DNA from 4 places in the Pseudoalteromonas sp. MEBiC 03607 genome. Region 3 is predicted to be linked to each of the others. Evidence: predicted binding sites of a transcription regulator. Region 3 holds the regulator's gene; each other region holds the start of a gene.
What was found. Region 3 encodes FliA, which starts transcription of late flagellar genes. Its sites were predicted from a motif close to CTAAAGNTNNNNNNNNNNNNGCCGATA; they were not measured.
Positions count from the first base shown of each region.

Region 1 (4,016 bases), 220 kb from region 3:
GACCATACCTTTTAGGTGTTCTTCCATGCGGCTGGCAAGTTCTTTCACTGGCGGTAAACCCGAAAGAAGTTTTTTACTGCCTTCGCGAATATTGGTGTAGAAGCTACCAGACAAAATACGTGCAAAGTGGTTGTTTAGGGCACCTACGTTTTCTGAAATCGACATTTCATTATCGTTTAAGATAATTAACACATTAGGGTTTACATCGCCCATGTGGTTCATCGCTTCAAATGCCATACCAGCAGTAATCGCGCCATCGCCAATAACAGCAACCGTTTTACGATCTTTACCTTCTTTTTCAGCGGCAATAGCCATGCCGAGCGCTGCAGAAATAGAAGTACTTGAATGACCAACACTGAAGGTGTCGTAAGGGCTTTCTTCACGGAATGGGAAAGGGTGTAAACCGTCTTTTTGACGGATAGTATGCATTTGGTCACGGCGACCCGTTAAGATTTTGTGCGGGTATGCTTGATGACCCACATCCCATACTAAACGATCTTCAGGGGTGTTATAGACATAATGAAGGGCCACTGTTAACTCAACAGTACCTAAACCTGATGCTAAATGACCACTACTTTGCGAAACTGAATTAAGCAGGTATTCGCGTAACTCTTTACTAAACGCAGGTAACTTATCTTGCGCAATATCACGCAGTTGTGCTGGTTCGTCAACCAAACTTAATAATGGATACTTGCTACTATCAAGTGTCATGATTTTATATACATCCTTCGCTAACCAGAGTGCATTATAGCCCATTGCTGCTCTGATTTTTTAGTTATTTTGTCTTTCTTTTTTAGACGTTAATAATTACGCTCAACAATATAGCTAGCAAGGCTTGCCAGCTCGCGGGTGTCGTAATCAATAGCCTCAAGTGCTTTATGAGCCCGAGCCAATAAGTCTTGTGCTTTTTGCTTAGCGCCTGCCATACCTAATAATGCAGGGTAGGTCGCTTTATTGGCCGCAATATCTGAACCTTGCGGTTTGCCTAACGTTTCGGTGTCTGCCTCTACATCGAGAATATCGTCCTGTACCTGAAAAGCCAGACCAATTGCTTGACCAAACAAATTAAGCTGCTTTAACGTTTGCTCATCACATTGCGGCGCGGCCAAAGCCCCCAAGGTAATTGCACAGTTGAGTAATGCGCCAGTTTTAAGTTGATGAATACGTTCTAGTTCTTCGACTGTAATTGCTTTATCAGTGGCTTCAATATCAAGTGCCTGACCACCTACCATACCCTCTATACCTGAGGCTTTGCTTAACGAGGCGATCATTCTTACCTGTTGTGTCGCAGGTACTGCAAACTGATGGTTAGCAATTAAATCAAATGCTAATGTTTGAAGAGCATCACCGGCGAGAATAGCTTGCGCTTCACCATAAACAATATGACAAGTCGGGCGGCCACGTCTTAAGTCATCATCATCCATAGCTGGTAGGTCATCATGAACTAATGAGTAGCTATGAATACACTCAATAGCAGCGGCAAGAATATCAAGGTCAGCTTTGTCAGCTCCCATCATGCGGCCCGTCGCATAAACGAGGTAAGGACGTAAGCGCTTACCACCATTTAAAACGCCGTAATGAGTGGCTTCTTTAATGGTTTTTTCAGTGTTTAGTGGCAGTTCGAAATAGCGGTTTAAATGTGCTTCAACGTCTTCTCGAGCGCGTTGTAATTGTTCTTTTAATTGCACTTAATTAGTCCAAGTTTGAGTCAAAGTTGCTAAGAGGAGCTTGGCTATCGTTACCCATTAATATGGCCACTTTTTGTTCGGCTTGTTGTAATTTTCCAGATGAGGCATTCGCAAGCGCTATACCACGCTCAAACTGTTTTAGCGATTGTTCTAAAGACAGTTCACCTTGCTCCATTTGTGCAACAATCTGAGATAATTCATCCAGTGCTTCTTCAAAACTCAAGTTTTCTGGTTTCTTTGTTGCCATAGTGGCCTCGATAGCTAATAGAAAGTGAGGCCAATTTTAGGGGGAATGCTAAACTAGGTCAAAGAATGATGTGTTTTTTTGCGCATAAAAGGAAATCAATATGCTATTTTTACGGTTTTAGAAGTAGCGGCAACTTGTAGCTTAAAAATCTTACATTAAAATAAAATTAATTCATTTAATGATTTAAGTAATTCAATTGCTTGCCGATAAGCAGTTAATAATAAAAATTTGATGCCGTTGGTGTCGTGTATTTGTTCCTCTGGAGGGGTATGTGGATTTAGCAACCATAATAGGTATTCTTGGTGCCATAGGCTTAATTGCTATGTCGATGGTATTAAGTAGTGACGGCCAAGTTGCAATGTTTTATAACACGCCTTCGGTGGTCATTGTATTTGGTGGTTCGATTTTTATCGTGTTATCGAACTTCACTATGGGGCAGTTTTTGGGCATTGGTAAGGTCGCTGCAAAAGCCTTTATGTTCAAAATTGAATCGCCAGAAGAATTAATTGAAAAAGCAGTAGAATTAGCTGACTCAGCACGTAAAGGTGGTTTCTTAGCATTAGAAGAAGCCGAAATCCCTAACGGCTTTATGCGCAAAGGGGTTGATATGTTAGTGGATGGTCATGATGCTGATGTAGTTCGTGCCACACTGCAAAAAGATATTTCCCTCACCGCTACTCGCCATGAACTTGGTGCAGGTTTATTTAAGTCGCTTGCCGATATCGCTCCTGCGATGGGGATGATAGGCACGCTAATTGGCTTGGTTGCAATGTTATCTAACATGGATGACCCAAAAGCAATTGGTCCAGCAATGGCTGTAGCTCTTTTAACTACACTTTATGGTGCTTTTTTGGCAAACGTTGTTGCAATTCCAATTCAGGTAAAACTAGAGCTGCGTAAAGATGAAGAAGCCCTCAACCAACGTTTAATTCTTGATGCGGTACTGGGTATTCAAGATGGTCAAAACCCGAAAGTCATCGAAGGCATCTTGAAAAACTATTTAGCTGAATCAAAACGTAAAGTCGATACCGAGGAGTAGGGCATGTCAGATCAAGAGTGCAAATGTCCACCTCCGGGGTTACCTGCCTGGATGGGAACCTTCGCAGATTTAATGTCGCTATTAATGTGCTTCTTTGTACTCTTGCTTGCTTTCTCGGAAATGGATGTTCTTAAGTTTAAGCAGATAGCAGGTTCAATGAAGTTTGCTTTTGGTGTACAAAATAAAATTGAAGTAAAAGATATTCCAAAAGGGACCTCGGTCATTGCAATGGAGTTCACACCAGGCAAACCTGAACCTACTCCTATCGAGACAATTCAACAACAAACCGTAGAGATGACACAACAAATGCTCGAGTTTCAGGCTGGTGATGAAAGCTCTGCAGGTGGTCGTCAAGAACAGCGTGGTAATAAGCGTGGCGGGGAATCACAAAGCACAGCTCAGCAACAAGCAATGGAGCAGTCAATTTCTGCAGCCGATCAAGAGCAAACGAATGAGCTAGTAAAGAAAATTGCCCAACAGCTTGAGCAGCAAATTATGGATGGCGCGATTGAACTTGAGTCATTAGGTCAGCAAATTATTATTCGCATTCGTGAGAATGGCTCATTCCCTTCAGGCAGTGCTTTCTTACAGCCTAGGTTTAAACCTATCATTCGTGATATTGCTACGCTGTTAAAAGATGTGCCGGGTGAAATAACCGTGTCAGGGCATACAGATGATTTCCAAGTATCGAATGAGCTTTATACAAACAATTGGGATTTGTCGTCAAAACGTGCTGTTGCAGTTGCTAGCGAAATGGAAAAGGCGCCCGGTTTTGATAAATCTCGTATGATGGTTGTAGGTCACGCAGAAACAAGGCCACTAGTACCGAATGTAACCGATGAAGATCGTAGGCGTAACCGACGAGTCGAGATCTCTATTATGCAAGGTAAGGCGCATGAATCTGAGCCTATTGATGTGAGGCAATAAATCAATTAAAGTGAAACTTCATTAACAGATGTAATGGAGTATACAAATGAAAAAAGTTGATAAATATAGCTATATGCCAGGCAATGGTGATGGCGGTGATGACGATAAAACTGAT
Region 1 is NZ_SRRY01000001.1:1,385,234-1,389,249, forward strand. Features, by position in the region: gene dxs (1-deoxy-D-xylulose-5-phosphate synthase) at 1-711, opposite strand, end outside; gene ispA ((2E,6E)-farnesyl diphosphate synthase) at 801-1,688, opposite strand; gene xseB (exodeoxyribonuclease VII small subunit) at 1,693-1,935, opposite strand; gene pomA (flagellar motor protein PomA) at 2,207-2,974, shown strand; gene E5N72_RS06315 (flagellar motor protein MotB) at 2,978-3,901, shown strand.
Region 1: pomA (flagellar motor protein PomA) is a predicted target of FliA. The motif match lies at 2,118-2,144, and genes of this name have one in related genera.

Region 2 (4,016 bases), 1.4 Mb from region 3:
ATAGCTGCTATCTTTAACCATATTCATACTAAGCGTGCACGCATTAATGAATTAGCTGATATGAAAGACATCTTCGTTTCACAAGGTGTAACAGCAGAAGACTTTGATAAGTACTACAACAGTTTTTCTGTACGCACGATGGCGTCTAAAATGGCACGTGATCAAGAGTACTATCAACAAAAAGGTGCTTTAAAAGGCGTTCCAACCTTTATTGTTAACGGTAAATACCGTTTAATCTTAGGTGCAGACTCAGGTATTAGCGATGCTAAAAGCATGGCTGGTTTAATTAATTACCTAGCAGATAAGTAAGCTTAGCTTAATTAAAATAAAAGCTCCGTTCGCGGAGCTTTTTTGTTGGTACAGCACATGCAAAAATTATTAGTTTCAAGTTGTTTATTAGGAAACCCTGTTCGTTATGATGGGCAATCGCAAAATTTACTTCATCCAGGCTTAGAAACACTCAAACAGCAGGGAAGGCTCATCGCATTCTGTCCTGAAGTAGCTGGTGGGCTGCCCACGCCAAGACCGCCTGCAGAAATAAAAGCAGGAAGAGTACTTACCAAAGATTCGCAGGATGTAACTGTACAATTTGCTTACGGCGCAGAACAAGCACTTAAACTTTGTCAAAAGCAGGGCATTCGTTATGCATTATTAAAAGAATCAAGTCCTTCATGCGGTCGCAATACTATTTACGATGGTAGTCATTCTGGAAAGAAAATTTCAGGCATGGGATTAACTGCAAAGCTGTTAACCGACAATAATATAGCAGTATACAGCGAGCAGCAGTTGCCAGCGCTATTTACTGCGCTGGCAGAGAAATGATTTTATTTGCGTTGCAAAAACACACCTGATTCGATGTGGTGGGTATAAGGGAATTGATCGAAGATCGCAAAACGTTTTACTTCATGGGTTTTACATAGGTGATCAAGGTCACGCTCAAGGGTGTCTGGATTACACGAGATATAAATAATATTGTCGTAGTTAGCAACTAAGTCACACGTTAGCGTGTCCATGCCTGCGCGTGGTGGATCTACTAAGATTGTTTGGCAGTTATAGCTTGTCAGGTCAATGCCATCTAAACGAGAGAAAGTACGCTCGCCTTTCATCGCTTGAGTAAACTCTTCACTCGACATACGAATGATATCTAAGTTCTCAACTTTATTCTGCGCGATATTGTATTGCGCTGAGTAAACCGATGATTTTGAAATCTCTGTGGCTAATACACGGTCGAATGAACCCGCAAGGGCAATTGAGAAATTACCATTCCCGCAGTATAGCTCCAGTAAGTCATTGCTAAGTGGCTGGCATAGTGCTTGTGCCCACTCTAGCATCTTGATATTCACTTTCGCATTCGGTTGCGTAAAGCTATTTTCGACTTGTTGATAAATTAATTCTTTACCGTTTACATTAAGACGCTCAATGACGTAATCGTTACCAATCACTTCTTTTTGCTTACGCGCACGGCCAATAAAATCAATTTTAAACTGTGCGCTTAATTTTGTTTTCAGCTCTTTAATTGCTTGTAACCACTGCTCATCTAATTGTTTGTGATATAACAAGCTAACGAGGATTTCACCACTTAGGCTAGAAAGGTAATCAATTTGAAATAACTTACGGCGCAGAATTTCGCTGCCCTTTAAGTTTTCGATCATGGCTTGCATCACTTCACCGACTAAAGGTGCTGCAGGGTCAAACTCATCAACACGAATTTTCTCTTTGGTTTGCTGATCAAACATGATGTGAAATAAGTCTTCACCCTCATGCCATACACGAAATTCTGCACGTTGGCGGTAATGAATAGGATCAGAGCCAAACACCTCTAATTTTTCAACTCCAAAACGTCGAAACTGGTTAGTGATGCGCTGCTCTTTCTCACTCAATTGTGCATCGTATTGAGTTGTATCAATTTTTATAACCGCCATGGCTGATTACCTTTTATCTCTTAGCTTTATAACGGCGCTATTGTAGGGAGCGCTGAGGATTTGTCTAGTTTTGTTATTTATTTTGGTGTCGTTTTTTTATACAAAAAACTTAAGTTATGTGGTTTTTGGCCGATAATGAGATAACCATAACATGGAGTCGGATCATGAAAATTGGCAATCTAGGCTATATACCTAATACAAATGTGAATAAATACAATGGCAAACAGGCACTGCAGCAGCCTGCCATTCAAAATCGTCAAGACAGTTATCAGCAACGCGGGCGAGAGCTGGCAGCAAAAGTTCTTGATGATAAACTAGCTGCAGCTCTTGGCTTACCTAAAGCTGAAGAGAAAAAAGATAAACCGCTATTTGATTTTGAAGAGATCGTTAAAAACGTACTCGACTTTGTTGGCGGCGCACTTCGCAAAGCAAAAGCCGATGGTGCTGATGATGAAAAACTCAAAGGCATGCTAGGTGATGCACGCAAAGGTGTGCAAATGGGTATCGACGATGCGTATGATGAGCTCAAAGAGTCAGGCATTCTTAATGATGATATAAAAGAAGGCATCGAAAAATCTAAAGAAGGCATCTATAAAGGTATAGATGAGCTAGAAGATGATTTATTCAACCCTAAACCTAACGCAGTTTCAGTAAGCCAAGCCCAATACCTTAGTTTAAGTAATAACGCAGAATACACTTTTACAACGGCTGAAGGTGATGAAGTAAGTATTAGCTTTGCAGATGCCTATGAAAGTAAATCGGCAAGTAGCTATAGTAAAAATGGCGATAACGAAGCGTTTGTTAGTGAATCTTCGCAATCACGCGACTTGTCATTTTCGATGACAGTCAATGGTGATTTAAATGAGCAAGAGCAACAAGCTATCAATGAATTGATGGAAGACTTGCAAAGTGTCAGTGAGACATTCTTCTCTGGTTCATTAGAAGAAGCCTTTGAACAAGCGAAAGAGTTGAACTTAGGTAATGAACAACTCGTTGGCTTTACGATGGATCTGAAACAAACCAAAACAGTGGCTGCGATAAAAGGCTATGAAGAATATAAACCAGCTCCTGAAAAAGAAGTCGCCGAGAAAATAGCGCCGTTTAATGACGACCTAAAACAGGCATTTAATAAAGCCGGCGACATAGGTTTGCAAAATGAACTAGCTGGTATCTTACAATGGTTGAATCAAGACAAAGAGGAAGTCAGTAAGTTAGTTGATTATACCAAAGCAATGTTCGAGCAAATGAACAAGTTGCGTTCAGCTTCTGAGCAAGACTCATAACCGCAACTTTCTTTTTCTAAAACTGCATGGCAAACTGCTGGCCTTTGATGATCCGAGGTAAGCAGTTTGTCAGTCCATATTATGGTGTTTGATTCAGGTATAGGTGGAACCACTGTACTTGAACAGATCCAAGCATTGATCCCAAATGCTGATTATAGCTATTTCATGGATAATGCATTATTACCTTATGGTTCTCAAAGCCAACAAACCATTATTGACCGCTTACTTGCTTTACTTTGCTTTATAGAAAGTAGAGCGCTGCAGGTAGATATACTAGTAATAGCCTGTAACACCGCTTCAACATCAGCCTTAGAGGCAATTCGACCTTATACTAATATAGAAGTTGTTGGTGTAGTGCCAGCGATCAAGCCTGCGTGCGCTATAAGTAAAAGTAAACATATCGGGTTATTGGCAACACCATCAACAACCAAGAGCCGCTATACTGCAAACTTAATTAGTACTCATAGCCAAGGCACTCGAGTCAGCTTATATGGTTCAACGACGCTTGTGGAAATTGCAGAAGCACTATTTCATACGCAGATACTTAATGAAGCAAAGCTTGCAAAAGTATTGAGTGATTTAGCGATAGCAGAAGAGATAGATGTGTTGGTACTTGGCTGTACGCACTTTCCATTACTTGCCAGCGCGATTAGTAATTACTACAAACAACAGATTATACTTATTGATTCAGGCAAAGCGATTGCTAAGCGGGTTGAGAGTTTAATCTCTTTACGTGGCCTTACCTTTACAACAGGTAAAAAAAAGCCGCTGCACTATTATGCAACGGCTCCTATTTGTCATTCGCAATTAA
Region 2 is NZ_SRRY01000001.1:199,137-203,152, reverse strand. Features, by position in the region: gene E5N72_RS00830 (thiol:disulfide interchange protein DsbA/DsbL) at 1-309, shown strand, start outside; gene E5N72_RS00825 (DUF523 domain-containing protein) at 367-822, shown strand; gene trmA (tRNA (uridine(54)-C5)-methyltransferase TrmA) at 825-1,922, opposite strand; gene E5N72_RS00815 (DUF5610 domain-containing protein) at 2,087-3,205, shown strand; gene murI (glutamate racemase) at 3,272-4,016, shown strand, end outside.
Region 2: E5N72_RS00815 (DUF5610 domain-containing protein) is a predicted target of FliA. The motif match lies at 2,031-2,057, and genes of this name have one in related genera.

Region 3 (4,016 bases):
AGCTTTAGCAACAGGTTTCTCTGCTTGCGTTGGTTTCTCTGGCTCTACGCTCGGTGCGGCTGTTGGGGTGCTTTCAAGTGACTTTGGTGCACTCCCTTTGCCATGTAATTCGTCAAGTAATGCTTCAAATTCATCATCACTGATCTCGTCATCACCATCACTACTTACACTGGTGGTGCTAGGAGCAGCAGGTTTTAGAGCTTCAGGTTGAGGGGTATCGGGTTGTTTAACTTCACCAAAACTGCCCACACCATGAAGTTCGTCTAATAAGCTATCAAACTCATCGTCGGTAATGTCATCACTATCATTGCTGCTTGAATCGAGAGTCGCAGCTGCAGGTCCTTGACCTTTACCATGTAACTCATCAAGTAAACTTTCAAATTCGTCTTCAGTGATTTCATCAATATTCTGTGAAGCACTCTCTTGGGCTAAACCACCACCATCAAATAGCATATCAAAAGCAAACGGGTCGCTTTCATCAATATTATCAGTGTTTATGTCGGCTGTTACATCAGCAGTATCAACAACAGGTTCTTCTACTACTGGCTCTTCAGGTGCAGGGGTTGTGTCTTCAATAACACTTGTGTCTTCTCCTGCAAGCTCTTCTGCTGTTGGTGGCTGACTTAACTTATGAAGTACATCAAGTAGAGCAGGATCGGCAGGCTCTGGTTGCTCACGATTTTGAATAGTTGAGAACATTTCGTTGATGGTATCAAGAGCTTGAAGAATAACATCCATTAATTCAGGTGTTACACTACGCACACCTTGGCGAAGTAAATCGAAGACATTTTCTGCACCATGACAAGCGTCAACAAGCTCTGTCATACTCAAGAAACCTGCCCCACCTTTTACAGTGTGGAAACCTCTAAAAATTGCGTTAAGTAAGTCTTTGTCTTCTGGGTTGTTCTCAAGCTGAACCAATTGTTCTGACAAAAGCTCTAGAATTTCCCCTGCTTCAACAAGGAAATCCTGTAAAATATCTTCATCGACTTCAAAGCTCATGCAGTTACTCTCCTCTTAGAAGCCCAAACTTGATAATAGGTCATCAACTTCATCTTGTCCTGAGACAACATCATCACGTGACTCTGCATCAATAATTGGCCCTTCAGGACCTGCTAGCGTATCGCTTGTTGCAGGTGCTTGTTCTGTGGCCTGTTTTTCTTGTTTTTGCTGACCATCTTCTTGACTGCCGAATACAGTTAAGAGATTAATTAAACTGTCTTCAACTTCTCGTACTAGTTCAATAACACGGCGAATTACCTGACCAGTTAAATCTTGGTAGTCTTGTGCCATAAGCACATTGGTCATCAAGCCTTGTAATTCATCAGTTTTAGTATGAGAGTTGTTCATGAACTTATCTAAGCTATGGCATAAGGTTTTAAACTCACCAAGCTCAATTTCTCGGTTCATCAATCGATCCCACGTGGGCTTGATTGTTGCAATTTCATCAGCAAGTTGTTGTGCAATAGGTAAACTTGCCTCAACAGCATCCATGGTTTTATTTGCTGCATTTTCTGTCATTTCCATGACATAGTTTAATCGCTGTTTAGCGTCGGGTATCGCATCGGTAGTTAAATCGGCGAGACGAGTATCAAGATCAAAGTTCTTTAACGCTTCATGCAGTTGACGCGTCAATTTACCGACTTCGGCAAACAACTCTGATTGTTCTTTTGATGCGGCTTCAAGAATTAGCTTATCTGCCTTCTCTTGTTCACCTTTTTCAAGATACTCAACAAGTTGACGAGCTTGCTCTAAACTTATATGAGGCGCAGCAGGTGCTGACATAAGCCTCTCCCCTTAGATTAACCTAAACGTTCAAACACTTTTTCCAATTTGGTTTTAAGTGTCGCAGCAGTAAATGGTTTAACAATGTAGCCATTAACACCTGCTTGAGCAGCAGCAACAATTTGTTCTTTTTTCGCTTCAGCTGTTACCATTAAAACAGGAATGTGTTTAAGGCTATCATCGGCACGTATAGCACGTAACAAATCAATACCTTGCATGCCAGGCATATTCCAATCTGTTACAACAAAATCAAATTCTTGATTTTGTAGCATTGGTAATGCTGTTGAACCATCATCAGCTTCCTGCACATTGGTAAAACCTAAATCCCTTAATAGATTTTTAATGATACGTCTCATTGTAGAAAAATCGTCAACAACAAGAATCTTCATGTTTTTATCCAAAACATCCTCCGGTGAGGTTTGAACCTATATTTACTTACTACTAATTAATCCAGTCATTGATTTTTGCTTTGAGCTTAATCATCGCCTGACCATGTATTTGACTCACACGCGACTCGCTAACATCGAGTATGTGTCCTATTTCTTTCAAGTTCATTTCATCGTTGTAATACAAAGACAAAACAAGGGCATCTCTTTCTGGTAACGATTGGATAGCCGTTAATAGAGACTGGTTAAACCGCTCATTTTTAACGTTATTAAACGGTTTGTCTAGTGCTAAATCATGACCCATTGGTGTTATTACGTCTTCATCTACACCTAAATCCTCGATACCTAATACTTTACTAGAATTAACGTCATGTAGAATATGATGGTACTCATCTAGTGTAATATCAAGTTTTTCAGCAACTTCTGTGTCTTTGGGCTCGCGGTTTAAGGTACTTTCTAATTCAGCAATTGTTTCTGCGACTAGACGTGCATTTCGATGCACAGAGCGTGGTGCCCAATCGCCTCGACGGATTTCATCAAGCATTGCACCGCGAATTCTGATACCTGCAAAGGTTTCAAAACTTGCACCTTTACTAGCGTCGAAGTTTTTTGACGCCTCAATAAGGCCGATCATGCCTGACTGAATTAAATCATCGAGCTGAACACTAGCAGGTAAACGAGCAATCAAATGACACGCCACTTTTTTGACTAAAGAGGCGTGCTTTTCAACAATCGCATTTAAATTCTGTGCTGATTGATATCCCATCGCTTTATTCACCGATGTTGTCATAGTTAGCCGTTTACTAGTTTCTCAATAAAAAATTCTAAGTGACCAGACGGTTGGTTAGGGATCGGCCACTTAACTGCTTTCGTTGCTAATGTTTTAAACGCCACCGCTGCTGGTGAGTTTGGAAATAACTCAACGATAACCTTTTGACGTCGCGTAGATTTACGCATATTTTCGTCATAGGGAATCGTTGCGACTAATTCCATAGAAACATCTAAAAAACGATCCGTTACTTTTGAAAGTTTAGCAAATAATTCTTGCCCTTCACGCATGCTACGCACCATGTTGGCAACAATTTTAAATTTATATACACCATGCTCTCGGCTTAACACTTTAATAAGCGCGTAGGCATCTGTAATTGAGGTAGGTTCATCACATACAACCACAACGACATCTTGTGCTGCACGTGAAAAGCTTAATACCATGTCCGAAATACCTGCGGCGGTATCGACAATTAAAATATCAAACTCGGTGTTTAATTCGCTAAAAGCGCGAATAAGGCCAGCATGCTCAGAAGGAGTTAACTCCACCATGCTTTGCGAGCCAGACGTTGCTGGCACAATTTTAATACCAGCAGGGCCTTCTACAAGAATTTCATCAAGCTCACATTCGCCAGATAAAACATGAGATAAATTACGTTCAACACGTAAACCAAGCATCACGTCGCAGTTTGCCAACCCTAAATCGGCATCCAATACTAATACGCGGTTTCCTTGCTGACCTAATGCAATTGCAGTGTTGAGTGATACATTCGTTTTTCCCACACCACCTTTGCCGCCAGTAACAGCGATAACTTTAACGCCACTATTATTATTTTGATTCATTTTGCGCAGGCCGCTTGCTTGATCTAATACTGTGTTAATCATACATCCCTACTGTGTTCGACGCTACTGCTTGACGTCGTGAATGTTGTGCTTTTGCTCGTTTTAAATACAATTGTTCAGCTTTTTTCACTAGTTTTTCAGCATTCGCTACGCGAATATCTTCTGGAACACGCTGACCATTAGTAAGATACCCTATTGGCAGGCGATTTTGAATCGCTATGCTAATAATCTCAC
Region 3 is NZ_SRRY01000001.1:1,609,568-1,613,583, reverse strand. Features, by position in the region: gene E5N72_RS07390 (chemotaxis protein CheA) at 1-1,002, opposite strand, end outside; gene E5N72_RS07385 (protein phosphatase CheZ) at 1,018-1,785, opposite strand; gene cheY (chemotaxis response regulator CheY) at 1,803-2,186, opposite strand; gene E5N72_RS07375 (RNA polymerase sigma factor FliA) at 2,227-2,937, opposite strand; gene E5N72_RS07370 (MinD/ParA family protein) at 2,964-3,824, opposite strand; gene flhF (flagellar biosynthesis protein FlhF) at 3,817-4,016, opposite strand, start outside.

Region 4 (4,016 bases), 1.2 Mb from region 3:
GTTGTCTTGCCAAGTGTTCTCAAGGCTAAGTTGCAAAATTGTATCGCTATAGCTGACACCGAATAGAAAGTAACAAATTGCGCAGCAGATTATCAGCGAAAGGCTAAAGCGAATAACGTTTTCAGGCTTTTCACCATACCCACAAAGCATATCAATAAAACTCGACGTAATTTGTTTTGTTGATCCTTTTGGATATTGGGCATGGCGCATTCTAAGCTCTTTATAAGTAAAGTTGCCAGCCAGTTCAAAAAGTCCTTGGTTTTCAGATGCCTTCCTTAAGTTTCGATATATCTCTTCGGATTGTTCGAACAAGTCACGAGCTTCATCATACTGTCTATTTTTGCGAGCTTTAATGGCCTGTGCTTCTTGCAGTAAATGCTCGCCTAAGTCGATATTGTCAATACGACTATCATTAAACTTAACCCCTAATAAGTTTGTATTCTTTAAATCGCAATAATGTAAGCTGGCATCGTGAAGATTTGCTTTCATTAATGAGGCGTTAGCGATTTTGTTATTAAAAAGGTGTGCGCCTGATAGGTTTGCTCGATAAAAGTTACAGTAGGATAGGTCATATCCCTCCTCATCATCCTGCTTAATAAGATTAAGACCACTGAGGTTAGCGCGCTTTAGCTGTAACCCATGCAGTAAACCGCCTTTTTTCGCATAACGCTCTAATTTCTGGGTTAGATCTAGTCCTGACTTATCAAACTTACTATCGTGCCAAAAACAGAATCCAGACCCCATATCGGTTTCCAAGCATTTCTTTCCTGAAGGCGAGGTATAACTACAACAAGGTTTATCAGACATAAACATGAAAATTATTTGTTGGTCATCTTTATAGATTAGCAGTTATTTTACAGGGTAAAATGGAATCCATACTTTTTATTAATTGAATTGGCTTATATTTGTTGAACTACACCCTAAAGCGCAGTAAACGCAGAACCACAGTGGCAATTAAAGTTGCTGAACAGAAACTCACTGTTTATGCGCCTTTTTATGTTCCACAAACTGAGATTGATGCCTGGTTAAAGACCAAGCAAGATTGGGTCGATGAACAAATTGCCAAACAATCCATTCATGCTGAACGCCGCCAACTTCCTCTTGTAAACGCGGCGATTAAGTTATTTGGACAAAATGTGCCGATAGTATTTGCTAAAGGCACTAAAAGCACTTGGCAACAAGATGCACAGTGTCGGCTTATTTTATCTATTTCATCACGGGTCAAACATCAAGAAGCAAACTATTTAGCACTGCTCGAGCAGTTTTTACACGAAAAGCTAGAGAGTTATATCGAAATGCGTGTTCATGATTATTGTTTGCAGATGTCTGAAGCTCTGCCCACAAAACTTAAAATTCAACATTATAAACGTCGTTGGGGAAGTTGTAATAAGCGTCGAGAGCTGACCTTTAATTTACATTTAGCGAGTGCACCGACATGGGTGATTGATTATGTGGTTGTACACGAACTTGCTCATCTTAAACATATGAATCACAGTGCTAAGTTTTGGCAACGTGTTAGACAGTTTTATCCAGACTATAAAAACGCTGAGCAATGGTTGAAACAAAATGGAAGTAGTTTGAGTTGGTAGCGATAAGCTAGAAAGAGTAAAGCTAGAAAGAGTAAAGAGTGGTGGAGGGAGCTGGATTCGAACCAGCGAAGGCTGAGCCGTCAGATTTACAGTCTGATCCCTTTGGCCGCTCGGGAACCCCTCCACACAGATTTTACTATTGCATTTGGCCCCACTACCAGAAGGAAGTGGTGGAGGGAGCTGGATTCGAACCAGCGAAGGCTGAGCCGTCAGATTTACAGTCTGATCCCTTTGGCCGCTCGGGAACCCCTCCAATGCAACGGCGCTGATAATAGCAAACTGGTTATTTAAGTAAAGAAAAAAACTAAAGAAAATTGGATTAATGCCGATAACTGATTAATCTGGAATCTATTTGGCTAAAGTCTATGCAAGTTGATGGTTTGTTGCTCAATGAGAGTCAACTCGATAATCGTCTTAATAAAAGTGTTCATGAACATCGCTCTGGTGAGTTTGCATTATTATTAGCAATGCTCTCACATGACGCACTTGATTTTAGTCAATTTCATCTACCTAAAACAGAAATAAGTAATCCTCACGTTTCAGAAGAGGTACTTAGAGCCCAGTTAGGGGCAGGTCCTGAGCAATCATTAGCACCAGAGCAATTTGATATGTTGATTGGTCAAGATAATGCTCTTCGATTACTTCAAGGTGGTCTTTCAGACATTCGCTTACGTCATTGTTTAGCACCTGAGCCATTGCATGTTCGAGATGATAAAAATCACATTCCACTAGAAGTGATAGACAATTGTGAGCCCGCAGTAAGAAAACGCTACCTTGATAAAAATCAACCAACTGAGCGTGCCCAAATTGACGCTGCAGCTTTTTACGATAGCTTAACAGAAGATGCTATTCATCAACCTTTGCATTTAATTTCAGCCTAATTGATTAACTACATTGTCACATAAATAAATTAATCTACACTTTAATAAGTAAATTCAAGCAACATAAGAAAAAATACAGCTAATTTTTTATGGCCTTGTTATACTGTGTGCCTATGGCTTAGCGCCATTGTCATTGAACCAAGCTATTAGGACTATAATGAAGAAGACATTCACGCTTAACCACGAGAAGATTAAGTACCCTCGCATGGTTGATGCAGCCAAACACGAAGTAAAAAAATATTTGAAACGTGAGCGTAATAAAACACTCCCAGCTGGTGCTGATTATTGGGCATTTGACTGTAAGTTTGGTGAATCAGCGGATGAAGCCGAAGTTGTTCACGTAGCAGAGATTAATAAATGTATTAGTGATATTGAAGCCAAAGGCTTAACATCGTTTTATGTTGAGATCTTAGCGCGTCCTGCACAGCGTCAACACCAAGAATTTGATGAAGAGTAATTTATACACGGAATCAAAAAATGGGCCTTTTTAGGCCCATTTTTACTTTAAGATAACTATCTATCGAGCAAATGGATCGGCGTTAATCTTTTCTATATACCAATTACCTTTTTTGCGGATCATTTTTACACTGCGCATATCATCCACTTTTTTACCGTTGAAGTAACCCGTAAAGATTAAATTAATATTAGCCTTATCACCGTACTGTTCACGTAAACTCATATTGGTCATATCAACTTCAATTACAACTTCGTCGTATTGCATGTTAATTAGGTTACGAGCGAATTGGTTTGCGGTGCCATAAGACTTCATAATGCGAGCCATTTTTGGAGTTGCGTATTCCATGGCTTGATTTAAATCGTTTTGGTTATACAGTGCATCAAAATAAAGCGTGGCTGTGTTGCCTGGGGTATTTTTTTCGCCCTGAGGTGACTCTTCAGAGCCACAACCCAACATTAAGCAACTACTCAATAGAGCAAAAATTAAGAGTACGTTTTTCATTATGCTTTGATTTGCTAGATTAAATAATTTTAAGTGTGTGACTAAATGACTGAGATGTAAAGTTAACTTAGTAAAATTGTGGGATTTATTTTTGCTTGGTAATAAAAAAGGATGCCTTGGCATCCTTTCTTAAATTAACTGCACTCGTTATTGAACTAACTCTTTTTCACTGAATTCTTCAGCAAATAATGGGCTAGATAAGTAACGCTCAGTAGCACTTGGTAAAATAACAACGATGTTTTTACCCGCATTTTCAGGTTTTTCAGCAAGGCGTTTTGCAGCAACCACTGCAGCACCAGACGAAATACCTACTAAAATACCTTCGTTTTTCATAAGCTCGTGAGCCATTGCAATTGCATCTTCATTTGATACTTGCTCAGCGGCATCAACAACTTCTAAATCAAGGTTGCCTGGGATGAAGCCAGCACCGATACCTTGGATTTTATGAGGACCCGGTTTAATTTCTTCACCAGCTAAGGTTTGGCTAATAACTGGAGAATTAGTTGGCTCAACAGCAACAGATTGCACGTTTAGGCCTTTCTCGAGTTTCAAATAACGGCTAACACCGGTAATAGTACCACCCGTACC
Region 4 is NZ_SRRY01000001.1:2,809,263-2,813,278, reverse strand. Features, by position in the region: gene E5N72_RS12945 (ion channel) at 1-807, opposite strand, end outside; gene E5N72_RS12940 (SprT family zinc-dependent metalloprotease) at 909-1,589, shown strand; tRNA gene E5N72_RS12935 (tRNA-Tyr) at 1,629-1,713, opposite strand; tRNA gene E5N72_RS12930 (tRNA-Tyr) at 1,758-1,842, opposite strand; gene E5N72_RS12925 (VC2046/SO_2500 family protein) at 1,955-2,470, shown strand; gene E5N72_RS12920 (DUF6172 family protein) at 2,628-2,927, shown strand; gene E5N72_RS12915 (hypothetical protein) at 2,988-3,383, opposite strand; gene cysK (cysteine synthase A) at 3,576-4,016, opposite strand, start outside.
Region 4: E5N72_RS12925 (VC2046/SO_2500 family protein) is a predicted target of FliA. The motif match lies at 1,894-1,920, and genes of this name have one in related genera.